DNA from 3 places in the Noviherbaspirillum album genome. Region 3 is predicted to be linked to each of the others. Evidence: predicted binding sites of a transcription regulator. Region 3 holds the regulator's gene; each other region holds the start of a gene.
What was found. Region 3 encodes LexA, which represses DNA repair genes until DNA is damaged. Its sites were predicted from a motif close to ACTGTATNNNNATACAGT; they were not measured.
Positions count from the first base shown of each region.

Region 1: RY831_RS21820 (error-prone DNA polymerase) is a predicted target of LexA. The motif match lies at 7,223-7,240, and genes of this name have one in related genera.
Region 2: RY831_RS07100 (putative DNA modification/repair radical SAM protein) is a predicted target of LexA. The motif match lies at 5,906-5,923, and genes of this name have one in related genera.

Region 1 covers NZ_JAWIIV010000022.1:20,076-30,765, forward strand. The annotation lists gene RY831_RS21805 (TonB-dependent receptor) at 1-2,125, shown strand, start outside; gene RY831_RS21810 (Fe2+-dependent dioxygenase) at 2,136-2,825, shown strand; gene RY831_RS21815 (alpha-hydroxy acid oxidase) at 2,822-3,937, shown strand; gene RY831_RS21820 (error-prone DNA polymerase) at 3,955-7,206, opposite strand; gene RY831_RS21825 (Y-family DNA polymerase) at 7,389-8,858, opposite strand; gene imuA (translesion DNA synthesis-associated protein ImuA) at 8,874-9,665, opposite strand; gene RY831_RS21835 (GIY-YIG nuclease family protein) at 9,816-10,690, shown strand, end outside.
Region 2 covers NZ_JAWIIV010000004.1:173,887-184,576, forward strand. The annotation lists gene RY831_RS07080 (HPF/RaiA family ribosome-associated protein) at 1-44, opposite strand, end outside; gene RY831_RS07085 (diguanylate cyclase) at 123-1,739, opposite strand; gene RY831_RS07090 (exonuclease domain-containing protein) at 1,859-3,238, opposite strand; gene RY831_RS07095 (UdgX family uracil-DNA binding protein) at 3,235-4,665, opposite strand; gene RY831_RS07100 (putative DNA modification/repair radical SAM protein) at 4,662-5,894, opposite strand; gene RY831_RS07105 (hypothetical protein) at 6,144-6,338, shown strand; gene RY831_RS07110 (helix-turn-helix domain-containing protein) at 6,430-6,798, opposite strand; gene RY831_RS07115 (hypothetical protein) at 6,940-7,275, shown strand; gene RY831_RS07120 (molybdopterin-dependent oxidoreductase) at 7,478-9,739, opposite strand; gene RY831_RS07125 (type 1 glutamine amidotransferase domain-containing protein) at 9,929-10,615, shown strand; gene RY831_RS07130 (chemotaxis response regulator CheY) at 10,660-10,690, opposite strand, start outside.
Region 3 covers NZ_JAWIIV010000029.1:55,858-66,547, forward strand. The annotation lists gene RY831_RS24905 (hypothetical protein) at 1-179, opposite strand, end outside; gene mutS (DNA mismatch repair protein MutS) at 176-2,872, opposite strand; gene RY831_RS24915 (DEAD/DEAH box helicase) at 3,034-4,443, opposite strand; gene RY831_RS24920 (inositol monophosphatase family protein) at 4,623-5,417, opposite strand; gene RY831_RS24925 (RNA methyltransferase) at 5,538-6,296, shown strand; gene lexA (transcriptional repressor LexA) at 6,353-7,015, opposite strand; gene rpsF (30S ribosomal protein S6) at 7,272-7,640, shown strand; gene priB (primosomal replication protein N) at 7,659-7,961, shown strand; gene rpsR (30S ribosomal protein S18) at 7,982-8,266, shown strand; gene rplI (50S ribosomal protein L9) at 8,293-8,748, shown strand; gene RY831_RS24955 (replicative DNA helicase) at 9,127-10,512, shown strand; gene RY831_RS24960 (DUF47 domain-containing protein) at 10,635-10,690, shown strand, end outside.

The DNA.
Region 1 (10,690 bases), on a different contig from region 3:
TCAGAACGTCGCACAAGCCCCCGCTTCCTCCGACCAGGTGATGCCGACCGTGGAAGTGCAGGGCCAACGCGAAACGCTGAGCAAGGATTCGCTGCGCACGACCACCACCGGGATCGGCAAGGGCACCCAGGAACTGCGCGACATACCGCAGTCCGTGACGGTGATGACCGAGCGCCTGATCGACGACCGCAACCTCGACGACTTCCGCGAAGTGCTGCGCACCACCGCGGGCGTGACATTCCAGGCGGGCGAGACGGGCGAGGAAGACGTGCGCCTGCGCGGCTTTTCTCTGGGCCAGGCCGGCGATATCTATACGGACGGCTTGCGCGACGGTGCGCTGTATGAGCGTGATACCTTCAACAACGACCGCATCGAAGTGCTGAAGGGTTCGGCCTCGATGTTGTTCGGCAAGGGCTCCACCGGCGGCATCGTCAACCAGGTCAGCAAGATGCCGTTCCTGTTCAACCAGCACGAGGCGACCTACACCGTCGGCAGTGGCGACCTGCATCGTTTCACCGGCGACTTCAATATCAAGACAGGCGAGGATGCAGCGCTGCGCCTGAATGCGATGGTGCACAGTGCGGACAACTGGGGCGCCAAGCAGAAAAAGCTCGGCATCGCGCCGACCTATAGCTGGGGCATTGGAACACGTGACGAATTCACTGTTGGCCTCTTCCATCTCGATATCGACGGCCGTCCGACTTACAGCAACCCCTGGTTTCTTTCCGGCGGCAATCGCGGCACCATCATCGAGACGCTGCCTGCCAAGAACTACTACGGTTTCACCAGTGATTACCTCGATACCCGCGCCACCTACGGCACGCTGGCGCATGTGCATCGCTTCGATGACGGCAGCCAGATCAAGACCCAGCTGCGTCACGGCCGCTACGAGCGCGACCTGTGGGCCAGTGTGATTCGGTTTGCGCCCGGCACGACCAGGGATAACCTGAGCAACTCCACCGTTCTTCAGCGTACGCCGAAGGGCCGCACTGCCGTCAGCGACACGACGCAACTGTCGAGCGACTACTCCGGCAAGTTCAACTTCGGAGGCCGTCAGCATGAACTGCTGGCCGGGGTTGACTTCTACCAGGAAGACGCCAAGCGGAACAATAACTTCGCCGGCCCCGCGAGCACGTTGACGACCACGGTCGGCACGCCGAATGATGGCGACTGGCGTCCCGATACGCGCGGCAATCCGGTCTATAACGATTTTGACGCGCGCAACATCGGCCTGTATGCGCAGGATATGCTCAGCGTGACCGATACCTTCAAACTGCTTGGCGGCCTGCGCTTCGATCATTTCACGGCCAAGTACAACACCGCGGCCGGTCTGAGCAACGATCGCAGTGAAAGCCTGTGGTCGCCCCGCGTTGGCGCGCTGTTCCAGCCGAGCGACTGGGCCTCGTACTACGTGTCCTATGGCACCTCCTACAACACTTCCGGCGATACCTACCAGTTCGCCCCGGGCGCGCCGACACCCGGTTCACAGGCCGAGCGCGACGCCAATACGCCGGCGGAGAAGAGCCGCAACTTCGAACTGGGCGGCAAGTGGGAGCTCTTCGAAAAGCGCACTTCGCTTGGTCTCGCCGCGTTCTACAGCGAGAAGTACAATGAACGCAACACTGATCCGGACACTGCATCCACCCAGCAGCTCCTGTCGGGAAAACGGCATGCGTCGGGCCTGGAGTTCAACCTCGCCGGCCGCATCACGCCGAAGTGGGAAGTGTTCTTCAACCATACCTGGATTCCGCGCGCCAAGATCGACAAGAGCAATGTCGCTCGCAATGCGGCCGGCACCGGTCCACAGGTGGAGGGCGACCGACCGGGCCTGACGCCGAGGCATAGCGGCAGCCTCTGGACGACCTACCGCATCCTGCCCGAACTTCGCCTTGGCGCCGGCCTGACTTATCGCGGCCAGCAGAACCCGGAGGGTGCACGGCACGTGACGGCGGACAGCTTCACCGTTGTCGATGCGATGGCCGAGTACACGATCAATCAGACGTGGTCCGCCAAGCTGAACGTCACCAATCTGACGGACAGGCTCTATGCCGATTCCCTGTACCGCGGATTCTATGCGCCCGGTGCGCCGCGTCGCGTGGAGCTGACACTGAAGGCAAACTTCTAGGAAAGCGCCGATGCTTCTGCATCTGAAGAACGTCCTCACTCGCGACGAACTGGCAACTGCCCGGGCATTGCTCGGGCAGGGGGCGCCGTGGGTGGACGGACGGGTCAGTGCGGGCGGCCAGGCGGTCGCCCGCAAGAACAACGAGCAGCTGTCGCAGGACAGCGACGTCTCGCGCCAACTGCAAGCGCTGGTCTTGGCTGCAGTGCAACGCGACCCGTTGTTCTTTTCCGCGGCCCTGCCGCGCAAGATTTTCAATCCGCTGTTCAACCGCTATGGGGGTGACAGCAATCATTACGGCGCGCATGTCGACGGCGCCGTATTGTACTCACGCAACCCCGCGCAATGGGTGCGCACCGATCTGTCCTGCACTTTGTTTTTGTCCGAACCTGACGAATACGATGGCGGCGAGCTGGTGATGCAGGACCCGCAGGGTGAACGCCGCATCAAGCTGCCGGCCGGTGATCTGGTGCTCTATCCGGGCACGACACTGCACCAGGTGACACCCGTGACGCGGGGAACGCGTCTTGCCAGCTTCTTCTGGATCGAAAGCATGGTGCGCGGCAGCGACCAGCGCCAGCTGCTGTTCGAGATGGATATGGCGTTGCTGAAGCTGCGCGATTCCCTCGGCGAACAGGAACCTTCGGTGGTGCAGCTGACCGGCACTTACCACAACCTGTTGCGGATGTGGGCCGACACATGAGCGGAGTTCCTTCCGTTGAGCCCATCCCTCAGGGAGTTGTCAGCCTGGGGGATCATGAAATGCATGCGGCGAAGCGGCTGGATGCCAATGCATTTGCCTATTTCAGCGGAGGCGCCGCGGATGAAATCACGCTGCGCGCCAACCGTACCGCCTGGGACGGTATCCAGTTGTTTCCCCGGGTGCTGCGCAACCTGGTTGGCGGTCATACGCGCACTGCATTATTCGGGCGTACCCTTGCTCATCCCATCCTGCTGGCGCCGGTGGCGTTTCAACGCATGGCCCACCGCGATGGCGAAATGGCGACCGCCTATGCGGCCAGCATGCAGGGGGCGGGGCTGATTCTGAGTTCACAGGCCAGCGTACTGCTTGAACATGTGGCGCGGGCCGTGTTGCCGGAGCGGCAGCGCGGGCCGTTATGGTTTCAGCTCTATTTCCAGCATGATCGCGGTTTTACCAAGGAACTCGTACGCCGTGCCGAGAGTGCCGGTTATGAAGCGCTGGTCGTCACCGTCGATGCTTCCAGCAGCGGTGTGCGGGATCGGGAACGTCGTGTCGGCTTCAAGCTGCCTCCAGATGTATCGGCAGTCAATCTTGCCGGCCTGCCGGCTCCCAAACCCGTCATGCTGAACGAGCATCAAAGCCGCATGTTTGATGCGCTCCTGGCAACCGCGCCGACCTGGAAAGACATCGAATGGCTGCGCGGCATCACGCGCTTGCCAGTCATCCTGAAGGGCATCATGCATCCCGGCGATGCGCAGCTTGCGGCGCAACACGGCGCCGATGGCGTAATTGTTTCCAATCATGGCGGACGCACGCTCGATACCGTGCCTGCGACGGCAACCATATTGCCCAGGATACGCGCGGCGATGGGGCCGCAGTTCCCGATACTGGCCGATGGCGGCATACGGCGCGGCACCGATGTGTTCAAGGCGATTGCGCTGGGCGCGGACGCGGTCCTGATCGGGCGTCCTTATGTGTTCGGCCTGGCCAATGCGGGCGCCATGGGCGTGTCGCACGTGGTGCGCCTGCTTCGCGACGAGCTGGAGATTGCGATGGCCTTGTGCGGCTGCGCCACGCTCGCCGACATCAATGCGGATGCCTTGTTCAGTTAATCGGCGAACGCTCGGTTTCACGCAAAATCCCTGCTGCGGAATTGCAGCCGCCCCAGCAGGCCCGACATGTCCACCAGCCGGCCGGCAACCAGATGGTGCACATTGCTCTCGCATTGCCATACCCCATAGACGCCGAGCAACTGCGATCCCAGCAATTCCTTGCGATAGCGTTCGATCAGCGCTGGCCATACGATGACATTGACCAGCCCGGTCTCGTCTTCCAGGGTGACGAACATGGTGCCGTTGGCCGTTTCCGGGCGCTGGCGGACGGTGACGATGCCGCATGCGCGCGCAAGCTGGCGGTCCGCGAAGGTGTGCAATATGTCCGCGGGCAGGAATCTCCTTGCCGCCAGCGCGGTTCGCAGCAAGGCCAGCGGATGCCTGCCGAGCGTTACTCCGGTGGAGTGATAGTCCGCCACGATGCCTTCCCCTTCGGTTGGCGCATCGAGCCGCACCGGCTCTTCTTCAATGCCCGCGCCCCTCAGCAATCCCTTGCCCGGCTCGGATGCCACCGCATGCCACAGCGCCTGTCGCCGGTGCCCGGCCAGCGCTTCGAGCGCATTGGCATTGGCCAGCATCTCCAGGTCGTGCCGGCTCAGCTGCGCGCGCAGGGCAAGGTCCGCCAGGTCGGGGAAGGGCTTGACCGAGCGAGCTTCCTCGATGCGCCAGGCCGCCTCGCAGGACAGTCCGCGCACCATGTTGAAACCCAGGCGTACCGCGGGCTGGGCTGATTGGCCGGGATGGCTCTTCATCGACCTATTCTCCGTCCCCGCCCAGCGCGGCCCGTCGGGCATGTGCAACGCCGCCTCGCCCTCGCTCCATTCCAGCCTGGCATCCCAGTCGCTGTAGCGAATATCGACCGGACGCACCGTCACATTGTGGCGGCGCGCATCCTGGACCAGTTGCGAAGGCGAATAGAAACCCATCGGCTGGCTGTTGAGCAGCGCCGCCAGGAAGGCGGCCGGTTCATGGCACTTGATCCAGGAACTGGCATACGCCAGCAGGGCGAAACTTGCCGCATGGCTTTCCGGAAATCCGTATTCGGCAAAACCGTGAATCTGGCGCACGATGGCACTGATGAATTCCTCCTCATAGCCGTTCCTTCTCATGCCGGCGATCAGCTTGTCCTGGAATTTTCCGATGTCGCCCTTGCGCCGCCATGCCGCCATCGCACGCCGCAGCTGGTCGGCTTCGCCTGCGGTGAATTCGGCCGCAAGTATGGCGATCTGCATCACCTGTTCCTGGAAAATGGCCACGCCAAGCGTGCGCGACAAGGCCTGCCTGATCTTGTCGCTGGGGTAGGTGACCGGCTCCAGCCCTTGCCTGCGCCGCAGATAGGGATGGACCATGCCGCCCTGGATCGGTCCTGGCCGCACGATCGCCACCTGGATCACCAGGTCGTAGAATTCCCTGGGGCGCAGGCGCGGCAGCATGGTCATCTGCGCCCGGCTCTCGATCTGGAACACGCCGATGGTGTCGGCCCGGGAAATCATCGCATAGGTAGCCGGATCTTCCCGAGGAATGTCCTGCAGGTTGAAGGGTTCGCCGCGCAGGTCGGTGATGAAGTCGAGCGCGCGGCGGATCATGCTGAGCATGCCCAGCGCGAGAATGTCGACCTTCAGCAGGCCCAGCGCGTCGATATCGTCCTTGTCCCACTGCACCACGCTGCGGTCCTTCATCGCGGCGTTTTCTATCGGCACCAGGCGCGAGAGCTTGCCTCGGGAAATGATGAAGCCGCCCGGATGCTGGGACAGGTGGCGCGGAAAACGCATCAGCTTTTCCGCGATGTCGGCCCATTGCACGGCCATTAGCGAATCCTTTTCCATTCCGCATTCGGCGAAGCGCTCGGCCAGGCTGTTCTTGCCGTCCCACCAGCGGTGAGATTTCGCGACCTGGTCGACGATGCCCGCATCGACGCCGAGCGCCTTGCCGACATCGCGCAGTACGCTGCGCGGCTTGTAGCTGATGACCACGGCGGTCAATGCGGCGCGCAGCCTTCCATACTTCCCGTAGATGTACTGGATGACTTCCTCCCTGCGCTGGTGTTCGAAGTCGACGTCGATATCGGGCGGCTCGTCGCGCTCCCTTGAAATGAAGCGCTCGAACAGCAGGGTGCTGCGGGAAGGATCGACCTCGGTGATGCGCAGGCAATAGCAGACCACCGAATTGGCGGCCGAACCGCGCCCCTGGCAGAGAATGCCGACGCTGCGTGCAAAGCGAACGATGTCGTACACGGTCAGGAAATAGGCCTCGTAGCGCTTTTCCTCGATCAGCGCGAGTTCATGCTCGAGCTGCTGCTGCACGGCAGGCGGCACGCCTTCCGGGAATCGTTCCATGGCACCCGCATAGACCTCGCGCCGCAGGTAGGCGGCAGGCGTATAACCTTGAGGAACCAGTTCATCCGGATATTCATAACGCAGTTCATCCAGCGAAAATCCGCAGAGCCCGGCGATGCGCAAGGTTTCGGCCAGCGCGGCGGGCGGATAGATATTGGCAAGCCGCAGCCGCGAGCGCAGATGCTGTTCCGCATTCGGCGCGAGATCATAGCCGCATTCGGCTATCGGCTTGCCGAGCCGGATGGCTGTCAGCGTATCCTGCAGCGGCTTGCGTGAACGCACATGCATGCACACATTCCCGGTCGCCGCTATCGGCACGCCATGCCGGCCGGCTGCCTGGCCGACAAGGGCGCGATGGCGGTCATCGCCGGGATGATGGAGCAGGGTGAGCGCGATCCAGGCACGCGACGGGAAGACGCGCGCCATCCATGCCGCCTGCGAATCCAGTTCCTCGGCGTCGAGGCCATGCAAGGGCAGCAGGAGGGCAAGGCAGCCAGGCATGCCGCGCAGGTGGGCATGGTCTTGCTGCGGCGCGGTGAAGTCGTCCGGCGTGAGGAGGTAGCTTCCTTTTTGCGCGCGCGTGCGCGCCAGCGTGATCAGTTCCGACAGGTTGCCGTAGCCGTCCCTGTCGGCGGCAAGCAGGATCAGGGAAAATGCCGGCCTGCCGTCGGCGTGGGTGAGCCGGAAAAAGCTGCCGATGATGAGATGCAGCCCGCACTGCTTCGCTTCGCCATGCGCGCGCACCACGCCGGCCAGCGAGCACTCGTCGGTCAGGGCCAGCGCGGCGTACCCGAGCTGGGACGCGCGCAGCACGAGTTCTTCCGGATGCGAGGCGCCGTGCAGGAAAGTGAAATTGGAAAGGCAATGCAGTTCGGCATACTCGGGCAGCAGGGAAGGCAGATCGGAAGACTTCGATGGAGGGTCGGCGCGCACGTTGTTTTTGATAAATACTGTATAAAAATACAGTATAAATCGGCAAGCTGCCTTTTTGCCAATGCAAATGCTGTGCTTTTGCCGGACCTTGCGTTGAAGCTTGCCAAGCGTTGTTCAGCAACTGCATCCAGGCCACCGGCTCCGGATATTCCGCTGGCTTTCGATTTTTTATTTCCGAACCCTCAACCGAACAAGCCCTGCAGGAACCAGCAGGCCTCCACGCCGTGACGCTCGCGGTAGATCCAGTAGAAATTCGAGTTTTCGGCTTGCGCGACGAAATAGTCGCGCATGATCAGCCTGCCATCCCACCAGCCGCACTCGATGCGTTCCGGTCCCTTCACCATGCGCAGCGGAGAACCATAAAAAGGGCGTTCATTGCGGACAAGCAGTTCGATCGGCTGCTTGAGCAGCCAGAACGGTCTTTCCGCATAACAGGCGAGCCGGCTTGCGGCAAGTTGCGAAGCCTGGCCCGGTGCCCAGGCATTCGAAACTTCCGGGCGATGATCGGCTTGCGGCGCAGGCGCCAGCACGCCATGGTCGCCCAGCCGCGCCTTGAGAAGCTCCAGCAGGCGGTGGAAGTCGACCGGCGTTCCGCCAGGCTCGGGAAACAGCGATTCGGTAGGCGGCAGCATGGCGGAAAGCTGGACCGCTTCAAGCCGCAAGCCGATCAGCGGCGCGACAAGCTCGATGCGGCCCAGCCTTTCCTTGAGCAGGCGCGTCAGGTGCTCCTCCTGCCACACCGGTTCGGCCAGTGCGATTTCCAGCGGCGTGGGCGCAATCGCGGTGCGGCCGCGCTCATGTTCAAGCAGCAGGAGGAAGCGCGACACCGCCAGCTGCCGGGCAACCAGCCATCCAGTCATCTGCAGCAGTAGCCGCCGCGCGGCGAACAGCGCCGACTCGGCATGCTCGATGCGATCGGGCAGCTCCATCCGGACGGCAAAATGCTGCGGCGGCTGCACCCAATCGTGCAGTTCGGCGGCCTGCCCATAGGCCCGGTCGAGCGCATCCAGCACACTTTTGTCGCATCGCCGCAGCAGGCCGGCGCGAGGCAGCTTGCGCAGGCCGGCCAGCGTCCTGCAGCCGATGCCTTCGAGCCACGGCAGGTAAGGCTGTACTTGCGGCAGCAGGGCGCAAGGCAGCGCATCGAGACGGCGCGCCATGCTTTCCATGCGTATCATCCGGCGCCGCGCCGGCCTGCGGCCTGACCGGGCATAAGCCAGCAGCCATGCTGCCTGTGCCGTCGGCGCCATGCTGATCTGCGGCGTGAAACCGAGCGCACGGACGCCATGCCGCACCAGCCGGGCCAGCGCCAGGCGGCCGCCGAATGCACGCAGGCTGGCAGTCACATCGAGCAGCAGGCTGCTGTGTTCGGCAAAAGCCACTTCCGGCGTGTACTGCAGCAGGGCGAGGGCGATGCTGTCGAGCGCTTCCCGCTCCCTGGCATCGTCGCGTTCATGCAGCGTTGCATCAGGGCAGATCATCTGCACGCCGGCGGCGCGCATGCCGATACGCACGCCGGCATGCGCCGCCTGCGGACTCGTCGCCATCACGTATCCACGTTCGAGGATTACATGCCTGCCGGGTTCGCTCCAGCATGGCCGCAGGCTTTCAAGCGGAAGCCAAGGCAGATGTACGCCGATCCAGGATCGCATCGGTTCCCGCCGCGTTCAATTAACGCGATGGGCCGGGACTTCGGCAGCCATCACCCCGACAAGAGAAGCAGCAGCCGGCGCCTGCACTGCGTTCTCTGCCAATGCCCCGGCCTGGTGCCGGGAAGGAGCGCCTTGCGGGGCATTGAACGGATGCGGTGCTGCCGGCATGTCGTTCATGCGCAGGAGAATCGGATCATCGCGGAGCGGTCCGCGGCGCTTGACGATCTGGATCTGCAAGCCCTCGGCCGCGGGACGCAGGGCCAGGCGCAGCGGCGCCGGAGAAGCATCGCGCATGCAGGCCAGCGGACGCATTAGCCAGAACAGCGTGTCGCTTCCCTGCGCGGCGAGATGAAGGCGCCGCAGCGACTCGGTGCGCAGGTGCGATTGCCAGAAGAGCAGTGCACCGCAACTGCCGTTGTTAAGGATCTGCTCCGCGCTCCACAGCGCATCCGCGCTGCGAGCGGCCTGGATCCAGAGCAGGCTGTCAATCGGCAGACCCCAGTTTGCCCAGGCCGAAACGTGAGGCAGATGCGGCGGCTGTACCAGCGCGATGCGGCGCTTGCCTGCGATGGCACTGAAGGCGGAACGCAGCAGACGGATTTCGCCGATGCCCGGCTGCTCCATCATCAATTCGATCAGGCTGCCCTTCGGCCAGCCGCCGTTCGGCAGTTCCTTGTCCAGCAACGAATAGCCGGTGGCTGTTACCGCGCAATGGCCCGATGCCATCTGATCAGCTCGCCATACCGCATGGGACAGGGAGGACAGGCCTCCATCGGGCGGCCTTGCGGTGGAAACTAATGTGGGCATGCGGACCTCCTAATCTTTTCATGGCGATGCTAGGCATCAATTTATACTGTATAAATATACAGTATAACGTGGAGGCAGCTTAGTCGATTTTTGGTCAAATTTGTATGTGATTGATCTGTCTTTATTTTTTCTTAAAGATTTTTGTACCTTATGCAACCCCGTGTCACTTCCCTAGGCTTGCTGATCAAGCCTAACCCCGCCGATACCTTCGAGTATCCGCACCATATCGATCGCGCCAGTCTCGACGCCTTGCCTTCCAAGCCCGGCATTTACATCTTCCGGGACGAGAATGACCGGCCTCTTTATATCGGCAAGAGCATCAACATCCGCACGCGCGTGCTATCCCATCTCCGTACGCCAGAGGAAGCGCGCATGCTGCAGCAAAGCAGCCATGTCGAATTCCAGCGCACCGCCGGCGACATCGGAGCCCTGCTGCTGGAGTCGCGCCTGATCAAGGAAATGCAGCCGCTGCACAACAAGAAGCTGCGGCGCACGCGCGAGATGTGCTCGTTGCGTCTTGGCGCACATGTGAAATCGGTGCCGGAAGTGGTCTATGCGCGAGATCTCGATTTTGCCTGCACAACCGATCTCTACGGCTTGTTCGCCACGCGCAGGGCGGCGCAGGAAAAGCTGCGCGAAATCGTCGAGATGCAGATGCTGTGTCCGGGATTGACCGGGCTCGAAGCCGCCACGCGCGGCAGGGCCTGCTTTGCGCATCAGATATCGCGGTGCCTCGGCGCCTGCGTCGGCGTCGAGACGGCGCAAGAGCATTACCGGCGCCTCAAGGCGGCATTGAATGAAATGCGGGTGATGATCTGGCCATACGAAGGCGCGATGGGCATCGTCGAGGAATGCGACGGCTGGAAGCAAACCCATGTGGTGGACCACTGGGCCTATCTCGGCTCGATCGACCATGCCAAGGGACGAAAACCTGTCAAGCGCCCGGCCCGGCGTGCATTCGATGTCGATACCTACAAGATACTGGTCAAGCCCATGCTGCGCGGCGAATTGTTCATACAGCCGGT
Region 2 (10,690 bases), on a different contig from region 3:
ACCTGAGGCAGCCTGACGCCATTGGCAACGATAGTCGGTTTCATGATGAGCTCCGATTTGATTAAGGAGCCCACATCGTAGTGGATGTCACCCACACAAAAAAGCGAAGTTGGCAGAACATTTCATTCCGAAAAAACTGAATATATTGGGAACAGGCCATCCTGTCCTACCTCTACCCGGTTGCGGCCAAGCCGTTTGGCTTGCAACAGCGCGCCGTCCGCCACTTCAGTCAATGCCGCTGCGGTATCAACTTCCGGCAGGGAAGCAATGCCCGCACTGAAAGTCGCGTGCAAGGTACCGCCCTGATGCATATGGGGCAGGCCGGAAAAGTCCCTGCGGATGCGATCGATCGCGGACAAGGCCTTGTCCTTCGTGACGCCCGGCAACGCAACCAGGAATTCCTCACCGCCATAGCGGCCTATCAGGTCCACCGAGCGTAGCCTGCCCTTGAGCAGCCAAGCCAGGCCGCGAATCACCTGGTCGCCAACCGGATGGCCATAGGCATCGTTGATCGACTTGAAATGGTCGATGTCGATCATCGCCACGGTGAGCGGGCTTTCCGCCGTTGCCGCGGCGGCTTCCTCGACCATGGCCTTCAGGCGCGATTTGGCCGCCGTATGATTGAGCAGTCCGGTCAGTCCGTCGAGGCGAGTGGAGCGGCGCACTTCACGGAAGCGCTCGATCCTGGTCTTGACAACCGCGGCAAGCAGCACGGGGTTGAAGGGCTTCATCAGGAACTGGTCCCCGCCCAGGCGCAGCGCTTCCACCTGCATGCCCACGGCGGATTCGCCGGAGAGATAGACGACAGGGAGGGAATTATAGGCTGCCATCTGGCGCAGCACGCGCGTGGCTTCCACGCCGTTGAAGCGAGGCATGTACATATCCATCAGGACAAGGTCGGGCTTGTAGGATTCGAGTGCGTCCAGCAGCTTGCCGGGATCGTGGATGGCGTGGGTGCTGATCCCATGCTGCGAAAGCGTACGCCGGATCAGCGCGACGGCGACCCGCGAATCTTCGACCACCAGTACCCGGTACTGCTCCTGTTCATTGGTCTGGACCAGATCGAGAATGCAATTGAGCACCATTGCCGGCTGGTCTTCGGCGGCGATGGTGATGTCGATGCCGGCGCGCATCAGCGCGACGATAGGTTCGATCTCGGATTCCACGCCGAGATAAATCAGCTGGCTTGCCGGACAGGCGGCGCGGATGCCAGCGATCCTTCCGCTTTCGCTCGCCGTCGCGATATCGCTCGCGGGAATGAAGAGAACGGCAAGCGGCCTTTCGGTCTCCACCATGCCGTGGTCATTTTCCCAGCCGTGCTCGCTGACCTTGAATCCGAAGAACTGCAGTTGCTCCGTCAGCGCATGTGCCATGCCGCGCTTTTCCGGCGCGGCGATCATCCAGACCGAACGCGGCTTGATCCAGTCGATATCGGCCGGCGCGGCCACGGCTTCCGGCATGCGGCGCGCGGCAGCCACGTTGCGCGATGTGGCGACAGCTCCGGCAAGCGCATCGACTTGCCGCTGCAGCATGGAGATTTCCTGAGCAGAGACCGGGTGCGTGCCTTCCTCGCCGAGACGCGCAAGCGCCGCGTTCTCCAATCCTTCGCACAGCCGGACCAGGCCCGGCAGGCGCAAGCGGTTGAAGTACTCCGCAAGGCTGTTGACGGCGATGGCGAATTCGATGAACTGCTCGAAGCGGCCCTGCGCCGCATATCGCGCCCAGCGCTTTTGCAACACGGACAAACGGTCATCGATGGAGTTGTGAGAACAGTATGGCATGGCCGGCCCGATGAAAATGATCCGGCATTATCGGGGAAGCAGATGGTGCAGGCAACGACGAACATAACCAGTAGTTACTACAAATTGACGATGTCCACACCTACCTTCGAAAGCCATTTGCGCACGATGTGATAGACCTGCCGCTCGAATTGCCCCCTGCCCTTCTGTAGTAATTCAAATGCTCCTATTTCACTTCCTACAGAGCCGAGATACGACCAACAGTCGATGACGTGCAGCTCAGTGTTTTCCCGGATCGCGATCGCCCCGGTGTAAGGCCATGGCTGCACACGCATGCCTTGCAGCGCGGCGCGAAGACGCTGATTGTGCACGTCCAGGTTGCTCCCGGCTGCGCATGTGCATGCATCCTTGCATTGCCCCTCGCCGGCGGCGCCGTCCTTGTTGCCCCGCGTCTTTTCCAGTCCGAGCAGACGAGGACACAGCTGATAGGCATTGGCGACTGCGCGCAGCGCGTCGCATGCCTTGCGCCTGCTGGCGAAAAGGCCGTACAGGTCAAGGTCCACGCCGAAGAACAGGTCGTCGGTCGTGATCAGCACCGGCTGCAGCACCCCCTTGCGCATGGCCAGCCGCCACGCGCACGTTTGTGCGTCTTGTGCGACATGATTGAAAGCCGGCTGCAGTTGCCTGACCATGCGCGCTTCGAGCAGCAGCGATCCGAGTTCTCCCGATGTCGGCATCCAGTCGACACGTCGCACCTGCGACATCATCTGCTGTTCCCTGGCCGGCATGCGTCCGGCGTGAAAATGCGCCTGCACGCGGCGATACAGATGGTCCGCCCTTCCGACATACAGCGGCACGCCGTGCTCGCCGTAGAACAGGTAAACACCTGGCGTATCGGGCATGTCCTCGATATGCAGCGCTTCGCCGTGCGGCAGCGCCACCGGGCGATTGAGCAGCTTTTCGATCGCCTCGTCGACGGTATCGGCCGCATGCGCTTCATGTATCTTTTGCCAAAACTGCCAGATCAGCTGCGCGTCGCCCAGGGCCCGGTGGCGCTCGGTGACATGCAAGCCATGGCGCACGGCCAGCGTGTCGAGATTGTGTCTTTCGAATTCGGGATACAGCTTGCGTGACAGCCGCACGGTGCACAAGACCGGCGGATGGAAATCGCGCCCGATGCGGCGGAATTCGCTGCGCAGGAAACCGAAGTCGAAGCGCGCGTTGTGCGCGATGAAGACACGGTCGGCAAGGCGCGCTTCGATCTCGTCGGCGAGCTCGGCAAAGCGCGGCGCACGCTGCACCATCTCGTCCGAGATGTTGGTCAGCGACTGGATGAACTCCGGGATCGGCATGTCGGGATTGACCAGGCTGCTCCACTCGCGCACGCCCTGCTCGTCGACTTCCACGATCCCGACCTCGGTGATGCGGTCAGTTCCCGCCGACCCGCCGGTGGTTTCAAGATCGACGAAGGCAAGGCGGGGATAGCGCCGCTCCTTCATGTCGGCCCGACGGCCTCTTCCGCTGCCAGGCGCTGCGCCGTCTGCAGGGCGCGGACCATGTCGGCGAACGCGGATTCCCTAATTTTTTCATCCGGCACCCGCAGCACATACGATGGATGATAGGTGGTCACGATCCAGCGGCCTTCATGCTGCACCGGCTTGCCGAGCATGCTGTTCAAGGTCACCTTGCTGGTGTGCATCAGCGATTTAAGCGCGGTCGCGCCCAGCGCAACGACGACGCGCGGCACGATGCCGGCGATCTCGTGTTCCAGCCAGTAGTTGCAGGCATTGATATGGCGCTGGTCGGGTGTCTTGTGCAGCCGCCGCTTGCCGCGCGGCTCCCAGCGGAAATGCTTGACCGCATTGGTGAGATAGACCGTGTCGCGCCGCAGGCCGGCCTGTGCAAATACGTCGTCGAGCAGCTTTCCCGCGGGTCCGACGAATGCCTGTCCTGCCAGGTCTTCCTGGTCTCCCGGCTGCTCGCCGACCAGCATGATGCGCGCATCGCCAGGGCCGCTGCCAGGCACGCCCTGCGTCGCGCGCTCCCACAATTCGCAGCGCCGGCATTGGTCGAGCGATGTCGGCTCCTCGCGTTTCGGCTGCGCATCTGCAGGCGCGATCCCGATGACGGCGCCCTCGCGCCGGCCGACCTCGCGCGCCTGCGCGATACGCTGCGCTCCGGCGCTGGCCTTGCTGACGAGATCGGGAATCAGCCGGCTCTCCGGCATGTTTTTCCAGTAACGGACAGGCATATGCATCTCCATGGCATCGGTGTTAAGACGCGCGGGATTGAAGGTGCTGCGGTAATAGGCCAGCCACAGGGCTTCACCGATATCGCCGGCATCATCCACGCGCATGTTTCCCGGCGGCCCGAAATGCAGTTGCGCGCCGTCCCAGGAAACATTGCCGTGCGGCGTGGCGATCAGCCATGTCGTCTTGCCCATGCGCCTGGAGAAATGTGTTGCCGCGTCATGCAGCACATCATGCTCGGGCTCGTACCATGCGACGAAGCGCGGATCGCCTGCATCATGCGGCCGTTCACGAAAACGCAGGAAGGCATGCATCCGGTGCTCCTCGCGATGGACCGTCTTGGCCATCATGTGCAAGCGCATGCCGTCCTCGTCCGCGGCGGACAGCACGACCCGGTCACCGTGGCTCCAGCGCCATAGCACCCGGTAAAGAAACGCCCATCGGTCCGGCGCGCGGTAACAGGATGCCGCCTGCAGCAGGCCGATCAATTCGCGCGAGACTTGCAGGGCCGCCGGTTGGGCCGGCGGGACCTGCAGGCTTTCATCACCCGCGAACAGCCCGGGCTCGTCGCCTTGGTCGCTCCAGTCGATCTCATGCGGTGCCAGGCCTGCGGCGACAAAGCCGCGTGCCGCATCGCGCCATTCCTCGAACGACGCGACTTGCGCGCGTGGATTCATGCGGCTTCCTGCAGCGAGGGCCACAGGCCCAGCTGCTGCGGCGCATCGGCCAGCGCGCGGCGCAGGGTTTCCGAAGGCGCCGTGTCGTTCTGCGGGCGGTAGTCGGCGGTGATGATGAAAGGCTTGATCTTTTCCATGCTGCACCTCATGCGTGCCAGGTCTGCATAACGGATGCGTCTGGCGCGCCGAAGTTCCACCAGGCGGCGGGCATTGCGCAGTCCTATACCCGGCACGCGCATGATCATGCCAAGGTCGGCATTGTTGAGGTCCAGGGGAAAATGTTCGCGGTGCGTCAGCGCCCAGGCCAGCTTGGGATCGATGTCGAGTGCGAGATTGCCGGCGGAAGGCAGCAGCTCGCCGGCCTGAAAGCCATAGCCGCGCACCAGGAAATCGGCCTGGTACAGGCGATGTTCGCGCATCAGCGGCGGCGGTTTGGCGGGCAATCCGCTCGGGCTCTCGGGAATCGGGCTGAATGCGGAATAATAGACCCGCTTGAGCTTGTAGGAGCCGTACAGGGTTTCGGCGGTGGACAGGATGGTGCTGTCGTCGGTCTGGTCGGCGCCGACGATCATCTGGGTGCTCTGGCCGGCCGGCGCATAACGGGGAGCTTTCGGCTCGGCTTCCTTTTCATCGAGCTTGCGCCGGATCGATCCCATCGCCAGCTTGATGGTATGGACGTTCTTTTCAGGCGCCAGCCGCTCGATGCCTTCAGCTGTCGGCAGCTCGATATTGACGCTCAGGCGGTCCGCATAAAGTCCGGCCTCGGCGATAAGTTCGGGCGCGGCGTCGGGAATGGTCTTGAGATGGATGTAGCCGCGGAACTGATGCTCATTGCGCAGCTTTTTCGCGATCAGCACCAGCTGCTCCATCGTGTAATCGGCGGAGCGGATGATGCCCGAACTCAGGAAGAGCCCGTCGATATAGTTGCGCAGATAGAAATCGGTGGTCAGCTTGACTACTTCATCAACCGAAAACCGAGCCCGCGGCACATTGCTGCTGCGCCGGTTGACGCAGTATTGGCAATCGTAGATGCAGAAATTGGTCAGCAGGATTTTCAGCAGTGACACGCAGCGCCCGTCCGGCGTATAGCTGTGGCAGATTCCCATCCCGGTGGTGGCGCCAAGTCCATCCTTACCCTCGGAAGAACGCTTGGGCGCACCGCTGCTGGCACACGAGGCATCGTACTTCGCTGCATCGGCAAGAATCTCAAGCTTGTCGGTCAGTTCCATCGCACTCCAATACTGTTCATACGTACAGCATTTTACGCGAGATGGCTTTGTTCTGCTTCAGGTTTTGGGGTTGGCGTGAACATCAGCACTTGCTGGTCCCTGTCTTTTCCCGTCGGCTACCCGTTGCGAAAATGCATGAAGTTGCCGCCATTTGTATCGGATGTGAACGGATTTGCTCCGCGTCAAAAGTATCGGTGCAGGCGGTCTTACACTGCGCCTAGATTCCATTCGTAAAGGCCACCGGAGACCATGATGACCCGTCCTGAAAATCTGTTTGAACAAGCCAGTTATGACCTGAACAAGTTCAGGGAGCGGCGAATCGCGGAACGCCGTTCGGTTCCGCGCGATACGATTGACCGCAGGGCAAACCGAAGCGACGGCGGGAGTGGGGAGAGCGATCGGAATCGCGGAGAGATGTCTCAGGACGCGCAGGACGGCAGCTAGGGCAATCCCGGTTATTCAAGCGATTGAATGACCGGGCGGCTAGCGCCCGCGTTGGCAGCATGATGCATTCGCGCTGCCGGGACTGTGATACTTACATTGCGCCGGCACTGGTCGCATGCGGCATGTCGCGGTGTATCGTTTCACGGAACGACGGCAGCTTGGACACGCGGCGGCTCTTGATCTGCGGATCCATGCCGCCGAGCCAATACTTGGACTTGGTATCGCCCATCATGTCGCGCAGATCGCGGATGCTGATTTCCGTCAGTTCATGCGCTGTCAGCAGCATGTCGGAATTGACGGCTACCTGCTTGTGCCGCACCTTGCTGATGGTCGAAGGCGGCACGTCCAGCGCACGGGCCAAGGCAGCGTCGCTCTTGGCGCCCAGCACTTCCATCAAGGTGTCGAGCAAATGGTTGGGCGTGTAACCTTCCTGACCTACCAGCGGCGATTTTTTTCTCATGCTTACCTCCTCGATAACGATGAGCAATTTTGCCTTGGCGAAACATGAATAGGTGTGAAACCCACCTGACTCTTGATTTTGCGCAAGTGCCGTAAGGCAGTAGACAGGGGGCTCTGTTACACATGAGTGAATTGATAACAAATGCTTACAAAGCATGGGGCAACTCGCCCTTCAAAGCGGCCGTTTTCGAACCTGTACCACTCCCCTTTCACCACTTTCGACGAGAAAGCGAGACACAATATACAAACTTTGATTGCTGCCCTGATTGCCGGCCTGTTCGCCACTTCCGCCTTCGCACAAACCATCACCGAGCCTGACGGCAGCACGGCAACCACTATTACCACGACGGCACCCGCAGCCAAGGCCGACGTCAGGGCGGAAGAGAAGGTGGCCAAGGCCGACACGAAAGGGAATAAGGAAGTAGCCGAAGCCAAGAAGGATGCCGCCGAGGATAAATCCGACGCAGCGAAGAAATAAGAGTCCGCACCTGAACCTGTACTTGCGCCTGCATCCGCAGGCACATCGCTCCAATGCTCACCCAACCATTGCCGGAATACCGCCTCGACAATCGCCCCGAGGGCAGCGACGCGGTCATGGTCCAGCAATTGCCGGACCATGACAAAGCCATGCTCCTGATAATCATGCCGGCAGCGCGTCGGGCGCGGGCCGGTTGCCGGCATCAGCCAATCGCCGTCACCTCCACCGCAACGCCGCTCAGGACGGCATTGCCGGACAAGGGATCGCGCCGCCTCTCGTCGAGCACCGTATTGAGATTGCTGCCCGGCCGTTCCGCCGCCACCGCCATGCGCGTGCCGGGCATGTCGTGTCCCCAGCCGTGCGGCAGACTGAGCACGCCCGGCATCATCTCGTCGCTGAATTCGACGACGGCATCGATCGTGCGTCCGCCGCTGCCGATGCGCGCCATGCCACCGTCGCGCAAGCCGAATTTTTTCGCATCGTCCGGATGGATCAGCGCGGTGCAGCGGTATGGTCCCTTCGCGAGCGTCGGCAGGTTATGCATCCAGCTGTTGCAGGATCGTACCTGGCGCCGGCCGATGATGACCATCGGCGGCACGGGTTCGGCGAGCGCCCCGCGTACCCGGCTCAGGTCGCCGATCAGCATTTCCGGAGCAAGCTCCACCTTGCCGGAAGGCGTGCGCAGCATCTCCGGAATGCGCGGCTGCAAGGGGCCGAGATCGATACCCTGCGGCGCAGCCTTGAGCTTCTGCAGGCTGAGGCCGGCGGGATTGCGTCCGAACTGGTCGCCATACGGTCCTGTGCGCAGGCCCAGGTCGATCTGCCGCTCCGGTCCGGAGAGGTGCGACAAGGCGGCGATGATCGCATCCGCATGCTCGCCGGCGAGGCGCCGCACGTCTTCCGCAAACAGGGCATCATCCAGCGCATTGACATCGACATCGGCGCCCTTGCCCTGCGCGATCGCTGCCAGACGCAGCAGGATCTGCCATTCCGGCGGATGACGCGGATCGCGCGGCAGCACCGGCTCGCTGTAGCGGGCGGTGTTGCGGTAGCTGAACTGCGGGAATGCCATGTCGTAATGCAGGTCTTCCAGCGGCGACAGTCCGGGCAGGATCACGTCGGCATGGCGCGTGGTTTCATTGAGGTAGATATCGACGCTGACCATGAATTCCAGCGAATCGAGCGCGGCGGCGAGCCGAGCGCCGTTCGGTGCCGACAGCACCGGATTGCCGGCGATAGTGATCAGCGCTCTCACTTGCCCGTCTCCCGGCGTTTCGATTTCCTCGGCAAGGCAGACCATGGGAAATTCGCCCATGACTTCCGGCGCGCCGGAAACGCGGCTCACGCGGCGGCCGGTGCTCACGCCCTTGCCGATGCCCGGCTTGCCCATGGTATTGGCGGCAAAGGCCGGCGCTTTTGCGAACATCGCGCCGCCTTCCCGGTCGAGGTGGCCGGTGAGCGCATTGAGCACGTCGATCAGCCAGCTGCAGAGCGTGCCGTATTCCTGAGTGCAGGTTCCCATGCGGCCGTACACGGCGGCGCGCTCGGCGGCGGCCAGGCGGCGCGCCAGTGCGCGGATGGTGCCTGCGTCCATGCCGCAGCGCGGCGCCATCGATTCCGGCGTGAAATCCTGCACTGCTGCGCGGACCTCTTCCACGCCGTTGAGGTGCGGCGCAATGCGGCCGGGATTGACAAGCTGCTCGTCGAACAGCGCATGTACCATGCCCAGCAGCAGGAACACATCGGTGCCGGGACGGATGAAGTGATGTTCGTCGGCCGCCGCCGCGGTTTCGGTGCGGCGCGGATCGATCACCGCGATGCGGCCGCCGCGCGCGCGCATGGCCTTGGCCTTGCCGCGATAATCCGGCACCGTCCACAGGCTGCCGTTGGACACGATGGGATTGGCGCCGATAATCAGTAGAAAATCGCTGCGCTCGATATCCGGCACCGGAAAAGACAGCCAGTTTCCGAACATCAGGCCGCATGAGAGTTGCTTGGGCATCTGGTCGAGCGTCGACGCGGAAAAGAAATTGCGCGAGCCCAGCGCCCTGTTGAGCCGCGAGAAATACATCAGCAGGCCGATCTTGTGGGCGGAAGGATTGCCGATCACGCTGGCAACGGCGTCGCTGCCATGCGCCTGCATGACGGGCGGCAGGCGGCGCGCGATTTCGTCGAAGGCCTCTTCCCATGATGCCTCCACGAAGCGGCCGTCGCGCTTGATCAGCGGCGTGCGCAGGCGATCGGGGTCTTCATGCAAGTCCTTCAGCGACACACCCTTTGGGCAGATGTAGCCGCGGCTGAATACATCCTCGGCATGGCCGCGTATGCCGATCACCTTGTTGTCCCGCACCCGGACCTCCAGTCCGCAGCATGCCTCGCAGAGCGGACAGATGCGATGGGCGACGGTTTCAATAGCTTCGGTAGTTCCAGCGGTTTGGCTGGATGCAATATTCTCGCTCGGCATGACTGTCTCCTGGCTGGATGGTTTTTTATTGTCGAACCATTATGCTGCAGACGCGATTACCTTGCAGGTCATTGCCGGCTGGCCGTGCAATGAAGAACTTTCGGCGCGAGCTGTCACTCTACGTTGACGCAACGTCAACTCGACCCAATCGCATTCAATGATTGCATTCAAGAAGGAAAGACCTGCCCGATGAATATTCTGATGGTATTGACTTCACATGACCAGCTGGGAAACACCGGCAAGAAAACCGGTTTCTGGCTGGAGGAATTCGCCGCGCCCTATTACGTGTTCAAGGATGCGGGCGCCAGGATCACGGTTGCCACGCCCAAGGGCGGACAGCCGCCGCTCGACCCGAAAAGCGACGAGCCGGACGCCCAGACGGCGGCGACCGAGCGCTTCCGCAAGGATGCCGAAGCGCAGCAGGCGCTGGCCAACAGCGTGCTGCTGTCCAGCGTATCGCATGAGGAATTCGATGCGGTGTTCTACCCCGGCGGCCACGGTCCCCTGTGGGACCTCTCGGAAGACCAGGACTCGCTGACCATGATCCAGAGCATGCATGCGGCCGGCAAGCCGGTGGCGGCGGTCTGCCATGCGCCCGGCGTGTTCCGGCATGCCAAGCTGCACAACGGACGGCCGCTGGTGGAAGGCAAGCGGGTCACCGGCTTCACCAATACCGAGGAAGAGGCGGTTCAGCTGACCAAGGTAGTGCCCTTCCTGGTGGAAGACTCGCTTAAGCGAAGCGGCGGCAACTTTTCGCGCGGCCCGGACTGGGCATCTTACGTGCAGGTGGACGGCACGCTGGTCACCGGCCAGAATCCCGCTTCCTCGGAGGCGGCCGCGCAGGAAGTGATCAATCTGCTGAAAAAAGGCACTTGAGCCAATGAACCAATGAGCCGGCGGCGAACGCAGCCGGCTTTCCTTCAAGCCGCCAGCTTGTGCTTGGCGAGAATC
Region 3 (10,690 bases):
AATGCCAGACTGTCCGCATCGGTCTTCTCGATCGCTTCCTGCAATTCCGGTTCGTCGCCAGGACGCTTGATGACATCCGAAATGACGCTGAAGCTGAAATCCTGGTCCTGTCCCGCAGCCGGCATCCCGCCACCGACAAGAAGGCAGAATGCAAGCCAGCGAATGACCCCGTTCTTCATTTGGCAGCGGCCAGATTTTTCAGGCGATAGAGAGCGTCAAGCGCTTCGCGCGGCGACATGGCATCCGGATCGGTGTCGGCCAGCGCGGCCAGCAGCGCTGCGGCGGTGGTTGATTGCGCCGCTTCTTCCTCATCCTCTTCAGGCAAGCCGGGATCCGTCATGCTCTGGGCAAACAGGTCGAACTGCGGCGTAGGCTGAATGGAATGCGCCTCCAGCGCCGCCAGGTGCTTTCGCGCGGCCTTGATGACGGATTGCGGAACGCCCGCCAGCTGCGCCACCTGGAGACCATAGCTTTGCGACGCCGGTCCTGCCTGCACCGCATGCAGGAAGACAATGCTGTCCTTGTGCTCGACCGCCGACAGATGCACGTTGGCAGCGGTCGGGTAGCTCTCGGGCAGTTGAGTCAGTTCGAAGTAGTGCGTGGCAAACAGCGTGAAGCTGCGGCTGGTCTCGATCAGGTGCCGCGCGATGGCCCATGCCAGGGCAAGGCCGTCGAAGGTTGACGTGCCGCGGCCGACTTCATCCATCAGCACCAGAGAATGCTCGGTCGCGTTATTCAGGATCGCTGCCGACTCGGTCATCTCGACCATGAAGGTGGAGCGGCCGCCTGCGAGATCGTCGGCCGCGCCGATGCGGGTGAAGATGCGGTCGATGGGACCGATCGCGGCCTGGGTCGCCGGCACGAAACTGCCGACGTATGCCAGCAGGGTGATCAGCGCCACCTGCCGCATGAAGGTGGACTTGCCGCCCATATTGGGGCCGGTGATCAGCAGGAGCTTGCGCTCGTTGCCGAGCTCGCAGTCGTTGGCAATGAAGCGCTCGATCTGGTTTTCAACGACCGGATGTCGCCCCTGTTCGATAAAGATGCGCGGCTCGGTCACCAATTGCGGTGCGCACCAGTTATTGCGCATCGCGTGATCGGCCAACGCGACCAGCGTGTCAAGCTGGGCCAGCGCCTGCGCAATGGTTTGCAGAACGCCGATGAATGGCGTCAGGCTGGCCAGCAGCTGTTCGTAAAGAAATTTCTCGCGGCCCAGCGCGCGTTCCTGGGCGGACAGCGCCTTGTCTTCGAATGCCTTCAGCTCCGGCGTGATGTATCGTTCGGCGTTCTTCAGGGTCTGGCGGCGGCGATAATCGTCCGGCACCTTGTCGGTCTGCCCATGCGTGACTTCGATGTAGAAGCCATGCACCTTGTTGTATTCGACACGCAGATTTGAGATCCCGGTACGTGTCCGCTCACGCGTCTCCAGGTCGACCAGGAACTGGCCGGCATTTTCGGAGAGCGCGCGCAGTTCGTCGAGCTCGCCATCGTAACCGCGCGCAATGACGCCGCCGTCGCGTACCAGTGCGGCCGGCTCCAGGGCGATGCCGCGCTCGAGCAGGTCTAGACATTCGGCCGGCGTGGCAAATGCTTCGTGGATATTCTGCAGCAGGGGCGCGTCCGCATCCCGATTGCACATGGCGACATAGGCTCGCAGCGAAGGCAGCTGCTGCAAGCCGCTGCGCAGCCCGGCCAGATCGCGCGGCCGCGCCGTGAACAGGGCGACTCGCGTTGTGATGCGTTCGACATCTGGCACTGCTGCCAGCGTGGCTGACAAACCCGACGACGCATCGGCGCGCATCAATGCATTGATCGCCGCGTGCCTCGAGCGCGCCACGTCCTGATCACGTCGCGCATGGTGCAGCCAGTGGCGCAGCATGCGCGATCCCATCGCGGTGCGGCAGTGGTCGAGCATGGAAAACAGCGTGGGCGACGAGCTGTCGTCCTGGCCGCGCAAAGTTTCCGTGAGCTCCAGGTTCCTGCGCGTTGCGGCATCGAGGCCGATGTACTCGTTCTCGGCCTCGACAGCCAGCGTGCGTACATGCTGCAGCCCCTTGCCTTGGGTGGATTGCGCGTAGCGGAGCAGGGCGCCTGCGGCGCCGACGGCGGCGCTGAAATGCTCGGCGCCGAAGCCGGTCAGCGTGGACACACCCAGCTGGTCCTGCAATGCCTTTTTTCCGCTTGCCGCGTCGAAGTGCCATGCCGGCACGGACGTGAACTTGCCCGAGCCGGATTGGAGATGCATCAGTTCCGCCTGGTCGGCGAGCAGGATCTCGGCGGGGGCGATGCGTTCCAGCTCCTGCTTGAGCCTTGTTTCGAATGCCCGGCTGTCGCCGGCGAATTCCATCAGCTTCAACGCGCCGCTGGCCATTGAAAGCCATGCCAGGCCGACGGTGACGGTCTTGCGCTGGCTTTGCGTGAACACTGCCAGCAGTGGCCGCTCGGATTTCTCCGGCAGCAGGTCGGAGTCGGTTAGGGTGCCTGGCGTGATGACGCGCACGACTTTGCGCTCCACAGGCCCCTTGCTGGTCGCAGGATCGCCGATCTGTTCGCAGATCGCGACCGACTCGCCGAGCTTGATCAGCTTGGCCAGATACTGGTCCACTGAATGAAAGGGCACTCCCGCCATCTTGATCGGATTGCCGTTGGATGATCCGCGCTGGGTGAGCGTGATGCCCAGCATGCGCGCGGATCGTTCCGCATCGTCGAAGAACAGCTCGTAGAAATCGCCCATGCGGTAGAACACCAGGGTGTTCGGATAATCCGCCTTGATGCGCAGATACTGCTGCATCATGGGGGTATGTTTCTCCAGCATGTCATCGATACGGGCGGGTGATCCGGTATCTGCGGCGGAAGCAGAAACAAAAGCCATTCCAGTCTTTCTTTTCAGGCAAACAATAATCTGCCATTTTAATGCCGGGAGCGGCCCTGAATCAAAGAAGCATTCAAGGGGAATGCTTTTGCGAGGGACATGACTGCATGGGCGATGGCCGAGCCCCGCTCCGCTATTCCGGATGCCGGGCCCGATTCATCTTAGCGGCCACGGCCGCCAGTGCGCTGCGGCGCAGGGGTTTTGGCCGCCGGCGCTTTTCCGGCGGGCCGTCTCGCTGATGAAGGCGCAGCCAGCAACGCCCCGGTTTTTGGCGGATTCTTGTGGGGCGGCTTCGAGGCTGCGGGTTGCGGCGCAGCGTGCTGACGCTCCTGCTTGCCTGCCGGATTGCCCTGGCGCCTGCCGCCATTGCCGTTGCCGCCACGTGCTGGCGGAGTATTGCTGCGCAACTGAATCGGCTGCGGGCGGGCATTGGGATCGGGCTCGAACCCGGGGATGACCTCCTGCGGCAGCGAACGCTTGATCAGCTTTTCAATGCCCTTGAGCATGTCGTGCTCATCGACGCAGACCAGGGATACCGCCTCGCCTGTTGCGCCGGCACGGCCGGTACGACCGATCCGGTGCACATAGTCTTCCGGCACGTTGGGCAGGTCATAATTGACCACGTGCGGCAACTGGTCGATGTCAATGCCGCGCGCCGCGATATCGGTCGCAACCAGCACCTGCAGGCTGCCGTCCTTGAATTCGCTCAGGGCACGCGTACGGGCCGCCTGGCTCTTGTTGCCGTGGATGGCCATGCCGGTGATGCCATCCTTGCCGAGCTGTTCGACGAGCTTGTTCGCGCCATGCTTGGTGCGGGTGAAGACCAGGACCTGCGTCCAGTCGTTCGACTTGATCAGGTGCGCCAGCAGCGGATGCTTGCGGTTGCGGTCCACCGGGTGGATTTTCTGGCTGATGACTTCGACGGTGGAGTTGCGCCGCGCCACTTCGATCATTGCCGGCGAATTCAGCAGGCTGTCGGCCAATGCCTTGATCTCGTCCGAGAAAGTGGCCGAGAACAGCAGGTTCTGGCGCTGCTTCGGCAAGATCGCCAGGATGCGGCGGATGTCGCGGATGAAACCCATGTCCAGCATCCGGTCCGCTTCATCGAGAACCAGAATCTCAACGTGCGAGAGATTGACGGTGCCTTGCTGCAGATGGTCGAGCAGGCGCCCCGGCGTCGCCACCAGGATGTCGACGCCGTTGGCCAGCGTCTTGATCTGCGGATTGACATTGACGCCGCCGAAGATGACCGCGGACTTCAGCTTGAGGTACTTGCCGTAGGTGCGCACGCTGTCCTCGACCTGCGCGGCAAGCTCCCGCGTCGGTGTAAGAACGAGGGCGCGGACCGGCCTGGTGCCGGGGGTCTTCGGGAGGGTGGAGGACAGGCGTTGCAGCAGGGGCAGCGTGAAGCCGGCGGTCTTGCCGGTGCCGGTCTGGGCTCCGGCCAGCAGGTCGCCGCCGCACAATACTGCAGGGATGGCCTGGGCCTGAATCGGTGTCGGGGCGCTGTAGCCTTGTTCGGTAACGGCGCGGACGATTTCACTGGCTAGGCCAAGTTCGGAAAAAGACATTGAAACTCACAAGAAGGTGCCTGTTCGGGTATCACGCCCGAAGACAGGCTATCGGTGGAAATGTGTCGAGGCTGTATCAGCGGCGCGGCAGGGGGTAAGGCCTGCGGAATACTGCGCACCCGACTCGGGCAGGTGTCATGTGAAGACACGCCCGACCCGTCCACATTGAAGAGAAAAACTTATTTGGCGAATGGCGACAGCAGGTTGACCATCTGCGCAAACACCTTGGGGCTGCCGGCGATGACATTGCCCTTGTAAAGGTAATCGGAATCGCCGGAAAAATTGCCGACGATGCCGCCGGCTTCGGTGACCAGCAGCGAGCCGGCCGCCATGTCCCAGGTCTGCAGTCCTTTCTCGAAGAAGCCGTCAAGCCGTCCGGCGGCGACATAGGCCAGGTCGAGTGCGGCCGCGCCCGGGCGGCGAAGCCCTGCGCATTTTTCGGTCATGACCTTGAACATCTTCAGGTATTCGTCCAGGCCCGCCATGTCGCGGAACGGGAAGCCAGTACCGATCAGGGCATCGGCCATCTTGTCGCGACGTGCAACACGGATGCGCTTTTCATTCAGATAGGCCCCGGCGCCCTTGGTGGCCGTAAAGAGATCGTTGCGAGTCGGATCGAAGATGACCGCCTGGGTAATCTGGCCGCGCTGCTGCAAGGCGATCGAAACGCAGTATTGCGGAAAGCCGTGGATGAAATTGGTGGTGCCGTCGAGGGGATCGATGATCCAGACATTTTCATTCTCGTCATGGAGATTGCTCGATGCGCCGGACTCTTCGGCAAGGATTGCGTGGTCGGGATATGCTGTTTTCAGAACGTCGATGATCGCCTGCTCGGCGGCCTGGTCCACTTCGGTCACAAAGTCGTTGTGCCTTTTCTCTGTAACCTGGATACGATCGAGATCGAAAGTTGCGCGATTGATAATCGAGGCGGCGCGACGGGCGGCCTTGACCGCCGTATTCAGCATGGGATGCATAGAGGTTCCGTTAAAATTGCGGCTCCCACGCCAACCGCGTTCGGAACCGCATCAAATAATATTAATGAGCAATGCGGCATCGGAGACCTGATTTCGTGCCGCGCAATCCCGCTATTCTAAATGAACCAGCCACAAACCAATACTTCTGTTTTTCCCCGGCTACGCTTCGTGCTTGTCGAAACAAGTCATCCCGGCAATATCGGCGCGGTCGCGCGTGCAATGAAAACAATGGGATTTTCGGAGCTGGTTCTGGTGAACCCGCGGTTCACCGACGCGACCACACAGGAAGAAGCGCTCGCATTCGCCAGTGGAGCACAGGATGTGCTGGAAAAGGCGCGCGTGGTCGGTTCATTCGAGGAAGCCATCGATGGCTGCAACTTCGCGGCTGCATTGACCGCTCGCCTGCGGGAGTTTTCTCCGCCGGTGGCAACGCCAAGGTCGCTTGCCGCGACCCTGGCTGGCGATCCTTTGCTGAATGCTGCACTGGTGTTCGGAAGCGAGCGCTACGGCTTGCCAAACGAGATCATCGAGCGCTGCAACGCATTGATCAATATTCCGGCCAACCCGGCATATTCCTCATTGAACCTTGCGCAAGCCGTACAGATTCTCGCCTATGAGGCGAGGGTTGCTGAAACCGGCAATGAAATTGGTGCCTCGCCCATCGGATTTCAAGGGGAGGCGGCCGGCGTGACGCAGATAGATGGCATGTATGACCATCTAGAAAAAGCCTTGGTCGCCATAGAATTCCTGGATCCGGAGAATCCTAAGAAGCTGATGCCCAGGCTGCGTCGCTTATTTTCGCGGACGCAACTGGAAACGGAAGAGGTCAATATCCTCAGAGGCATTGCTCGCCAGATTCTTGCGAAAACGAAGCATTGAACAGTCTTTGCATATTCAATACTTCGCGCCGATTCAGCGTGGCCTGATGCGGTAAATCAGTGCCAGGAGCGCAGCAAGCCGACCGCCAGGCCTTCAAGGGCAAAGCTTTCATCACCGGAATCAACCCGTATCGGTTCGAAATCGGGATTTTCGGGTAACAGTTCGATCAGCGAACCTGTTTTTTTGTAACGCTTGACAGTCACTTCATCGCCGAGGCGGGCGACGACGATCTGGCCGTTCTTCGCTGTGTCGGATTTCTTGACTGCAAGCAGGTCGCCGTCAAGAATGCCTATGTCCCGCATCGACAAGCCCCTGACCTTGAGGAGATAGTCGGGCTTCGCGGAGAACAATGAAGGGTCGACGCGATAATTGGCTTCGACATGTTCGTTCGCAAGAATCGGCGAACCGGCCGCGACGCGTCCGATCAGCGGCAAGTTCAACTGCATCAGCGATGGATGCGGCAAGGACAGCTGGTGGCCGCCGAAGCGGACGGTGCCGTTGCCGTTCATGTCGAGCAGCCGGATGCCGCGGGAGGTGCCTGGCGAAATTTCAATCGCGCCTTTGCGAGCGAGTGCCTGCAAATGTTCTTCCGCGGCATTGGCCGACTTGAAGCCGAGTTCGCTTGCGATTTCAGCGCGGGTGGGAGGGAAGCCGGTATTGTCGATGGCTTCGCGGATGAGGTTCAGGATTTGCTCCTGGCGTGCAGTGAGTTTGAGCATGGTTCCGGCCCAGGAAATGAACGCGTCTCGCGAGAGAAGAGCCCTGTTGATATAGACAGCCTGTATTTTTATACAGCTTTTGTCCAATTGCAAGCGGCTTTTGACCGTAGCACGGGATAAGGCAAACCGGGCGGAATAAGTCCCTGAAAGTATTGAGCTTTTATTGAGGGCGGGTTATCATAGCGGGCTTTCCTCTTCCCACACCCGTCTTGACGCCGGGGTGGGCGATTGTTTAATCCGTCCATAAGGAGATTACATGCGTCATTATGAAATCGTTTTTATCGTCCATCCGGATCAGAGCGAGCAAGTGCCTGCGATGATCGAGCGCTACAAAGGTATCGTGAGCGCCCGCAACGGCAAGGTGCATCGCGTTGAGGACTGGGGCCGCCGTCAAATGGCTTACATGATCGAGAAACTGGCCAAGGCGCATTACGTCTGCATGAATATCGAGTGCGACGGCGAGACGCTGGCTGAAATTGAAACCAGCTTCAAGTTCAATGATGCCGTCCTGCGTCACCTGACCGTCAAGATGAAGAAGGCCGAGACTTCCCCGTCCCCGATGATGAAGGCTGTGCAGAAGGAAGATGCTGCCAAGAGCCAGCGTTCCGAGGCAACTGCGGCGTAATTGCGTCAGCAGGGGAGTGTGAACCAGTTTCGTCTGATTGCCTCGATTGCCGAACGCGAAGTAATGCGTTACACCCCGGCAGGCATACCGATCGTTTCAGCCAAGCTGATGCATGTGTCGGAGCAGATTGAGGCAGGTATCCCTCGCCAGATTGAATTCGAGATGATCGCCGTCGCGGCCGGAGAAATTTCCGGCCGGTTCAATCAGGCTGAATTGGGCGTCATGTACACGTTCACCGGATTCCTCGCGCGCAAGAACCGCAACAGCAAAAGTCTCGTCTTCCATGTGACGGAATTCGAGACTTATTCACCAGATCACTAGATACAGTACAGGAGCCAACCATGGCATTCGGTAAAAAATTCGACAAGAGCAAACTCAAGCAAAAGCGCCAACAGCAGAACCCGCTGTTCAAGCGCAAGAAATTCTGCCGCTTCACCGCCGCCGGCGTTGAACAGGTAGATTACAAGGACGTCGACACCCTGAAGGACTTCGTCCAGGAAAACGGCAAGATCATGCCGGCACGTCTGACCGGCACCAAGGCGCACTATCAGCGTCAGGTCGACACCGCAATCAAGCGCGCACGTTATCTGGCACTGCTGCCGTACACCGACCTGCACAACGCTTAATTGACGACTGAGAATAGGAGAAAGAAATGCAAGTTATTCTGTTGGAAAAAGTCGTTAATCTCGGCGACCTCGGTGAAGTAGTGAAGGTCAAGGATGGTTATGCACGTAACTTCCTGATCCCCCAGCGCAAGGCCCGTCGCGCCACATCGACAGCAGTTGCCGAATTCGAAGCCAAGCGTGCTGACCTCGAGAAGGCTGCGGCTGAAAAGCTGGCAGCTGCGCAGGCACAGGGCGAGAAGCTCAATGGCTCCACTGTTCAGATCTCCCAGAAAGCCGGCGTTGACGGCCGCCTGTTCGGTTCGGTGACTAACGCCGATATCGCAGCCGCGGTAACCAAGCAGGGCTTCCCGGTCGAGAAGGCTCAGATCCGCATGCCGCAAGGTCCGCTGAAGGTCGTTGGCGAGCATCCGATTTCGGTTGCACTGCACACCGATGTCGTTGCCGAGATCACTGTTTCTATCGTGGGCGAGCAGCAAGTCTGAGTTCAGTAGTACCAGTGCAAAAAGCCAGCGCAAGCTGGCTTTTTTTATTGTGCTTGAAAAACGTGCCCTATCGGGCGGAGCCGTTAGCAATTGGCACTACCACGCTTGACGCGTCGATGCCGCCTGCTGACGGCGCCTGAAAGAGGGTATAACGGTATATGGAACCGGATGTCGTCCACGCCGCCGATACCGTTATTGCCCTTGCCGAAAGATTTTGAATTAAACGAACATAATATTTCCGGGGCTCGTCCCAGGCTTCTTGTCGTGCGGCTTTCATTCGGTTAGCCAATTCACCACATGCAACAAATTTGTGTCACGGAACTGAAATTCCGGTGCCACGCGTATTTCCGTATTGGACGAGAAGGTATAATGCGCGCCATGAATACCCGCACTGATCCCCAGCTGGATGCGCTTCGCATCCCCCCTCATTCCATCGAAGCAGAACAGTCCGTGCTCGGCGGCCTCCTGCTCGACAATGCTGCCTGGGACCGTATTGCGGACTTCGTCAGTGAAGACGATTTCTATCGCTACGACCACCGCGTCATCTTTCAGCACATCGTCAAGCTGATCAATGCAACCCGTCCGGCGGATGTGATCACCGTCTATGAGGCGCTGACCAACAGCGGCAAGGCCGAAGAGGTCGGTGGTCTTACCTACCTGAACGCATTGGCGCAGAACACGCCTTCGGCGGCAAACATCCGCCGCTATGCGGAAATCGTTCGCGATCGCGGCGTGCTGCGCAAACTGATCACGGTATCGGATGAAATATCCGGCCAGGCCTTTAATCCGCAGGGCAAGGAAGTCAAGCAGCTGCTCGACGAAGCCGAATCGAAAATCTTCGCCATCGCGGAGGAGGGCGCGCGCGGAGCCCAGGGCTTTCTTGAAATCCAGCCGCTGCTTACCCAGGTCGTCGAGCGCATCGACGAGCTGTACAACCGCGACAATCAAAACGACATCACCGGCGTGCCCACCGGTTTCGTCGATCTCGACCGGATGACCTCGGGCCTGCAGCCTGGCGACCTGATCATCGTCGCCGGGCGTCCGTCGATGGGTAAGACTGCCTTCTCCATCAACATCGGTGAGAACGTTGCGATTGACAGCGGCTTGCCGGTGGCCGTATTTTCCATGGAAATGGGCGGTGCCCAGCTGGCGATGCGTATGCTCGGTTCGGTGGGGCGCCTCGACCAGCACCGGCTGCGCACGGGCCGTCTGAACGACGAGGACTGGCCGCGCCTGACGCATGCCATCCAGAAGATGAACGAGGTGCAGATCTACATCGACGAGACGCCTGCGCTGAGCTCGATCGAGCTGCGCGCGCGCTCGCGCCGGCTTGCGCGCCAGTGTGGCAGGCTCGGCCTGATCATCATCGACTATATCCAGCTCATGTCGGCCAGTTCGCCGGGTGAAAACCGCGCGACCGAGATTTCCGAGATTTCACGAAACCTCAAGGGATTGGCGAAGGAACTCAATTGCCCCGTCATTGCGCTGTCCCAGTTGAACCGCTCGCTCGAACAGCGCCCGAACAAGCGACCCGTAATGTCCGACTTGCGCGAATCGGGCGCCATCGAACAGGATGCGGACGTCATCCTGTTCATCTACCGGGATCAGGTATATAACCCCGATTCTCCGGACAAGGGTACGGCGGAAATCATCGTCGGCAAGCAGCGTAACGGTCCGATCGGCACCGTGCGACTGACTTTCCTCGGGGAGTACACCAAGTTCGACAATTACACCGGTGGCAACGCGGTATTCGACAACGAGTAGACAATTCGCGGCGCTCCTCGCCATGTGAAATAAGCATTAGACGATCGGTACCAGGCAAGAGGAAAACGGCACCGGAGGAGCGCCGACACCAATTTAACGATACGACATTTGAGAGTGCAATCATGTTCGGACGACTGATGCCCAACGAGGGCAAATTCTTTGATCTTTTCATCCAGCA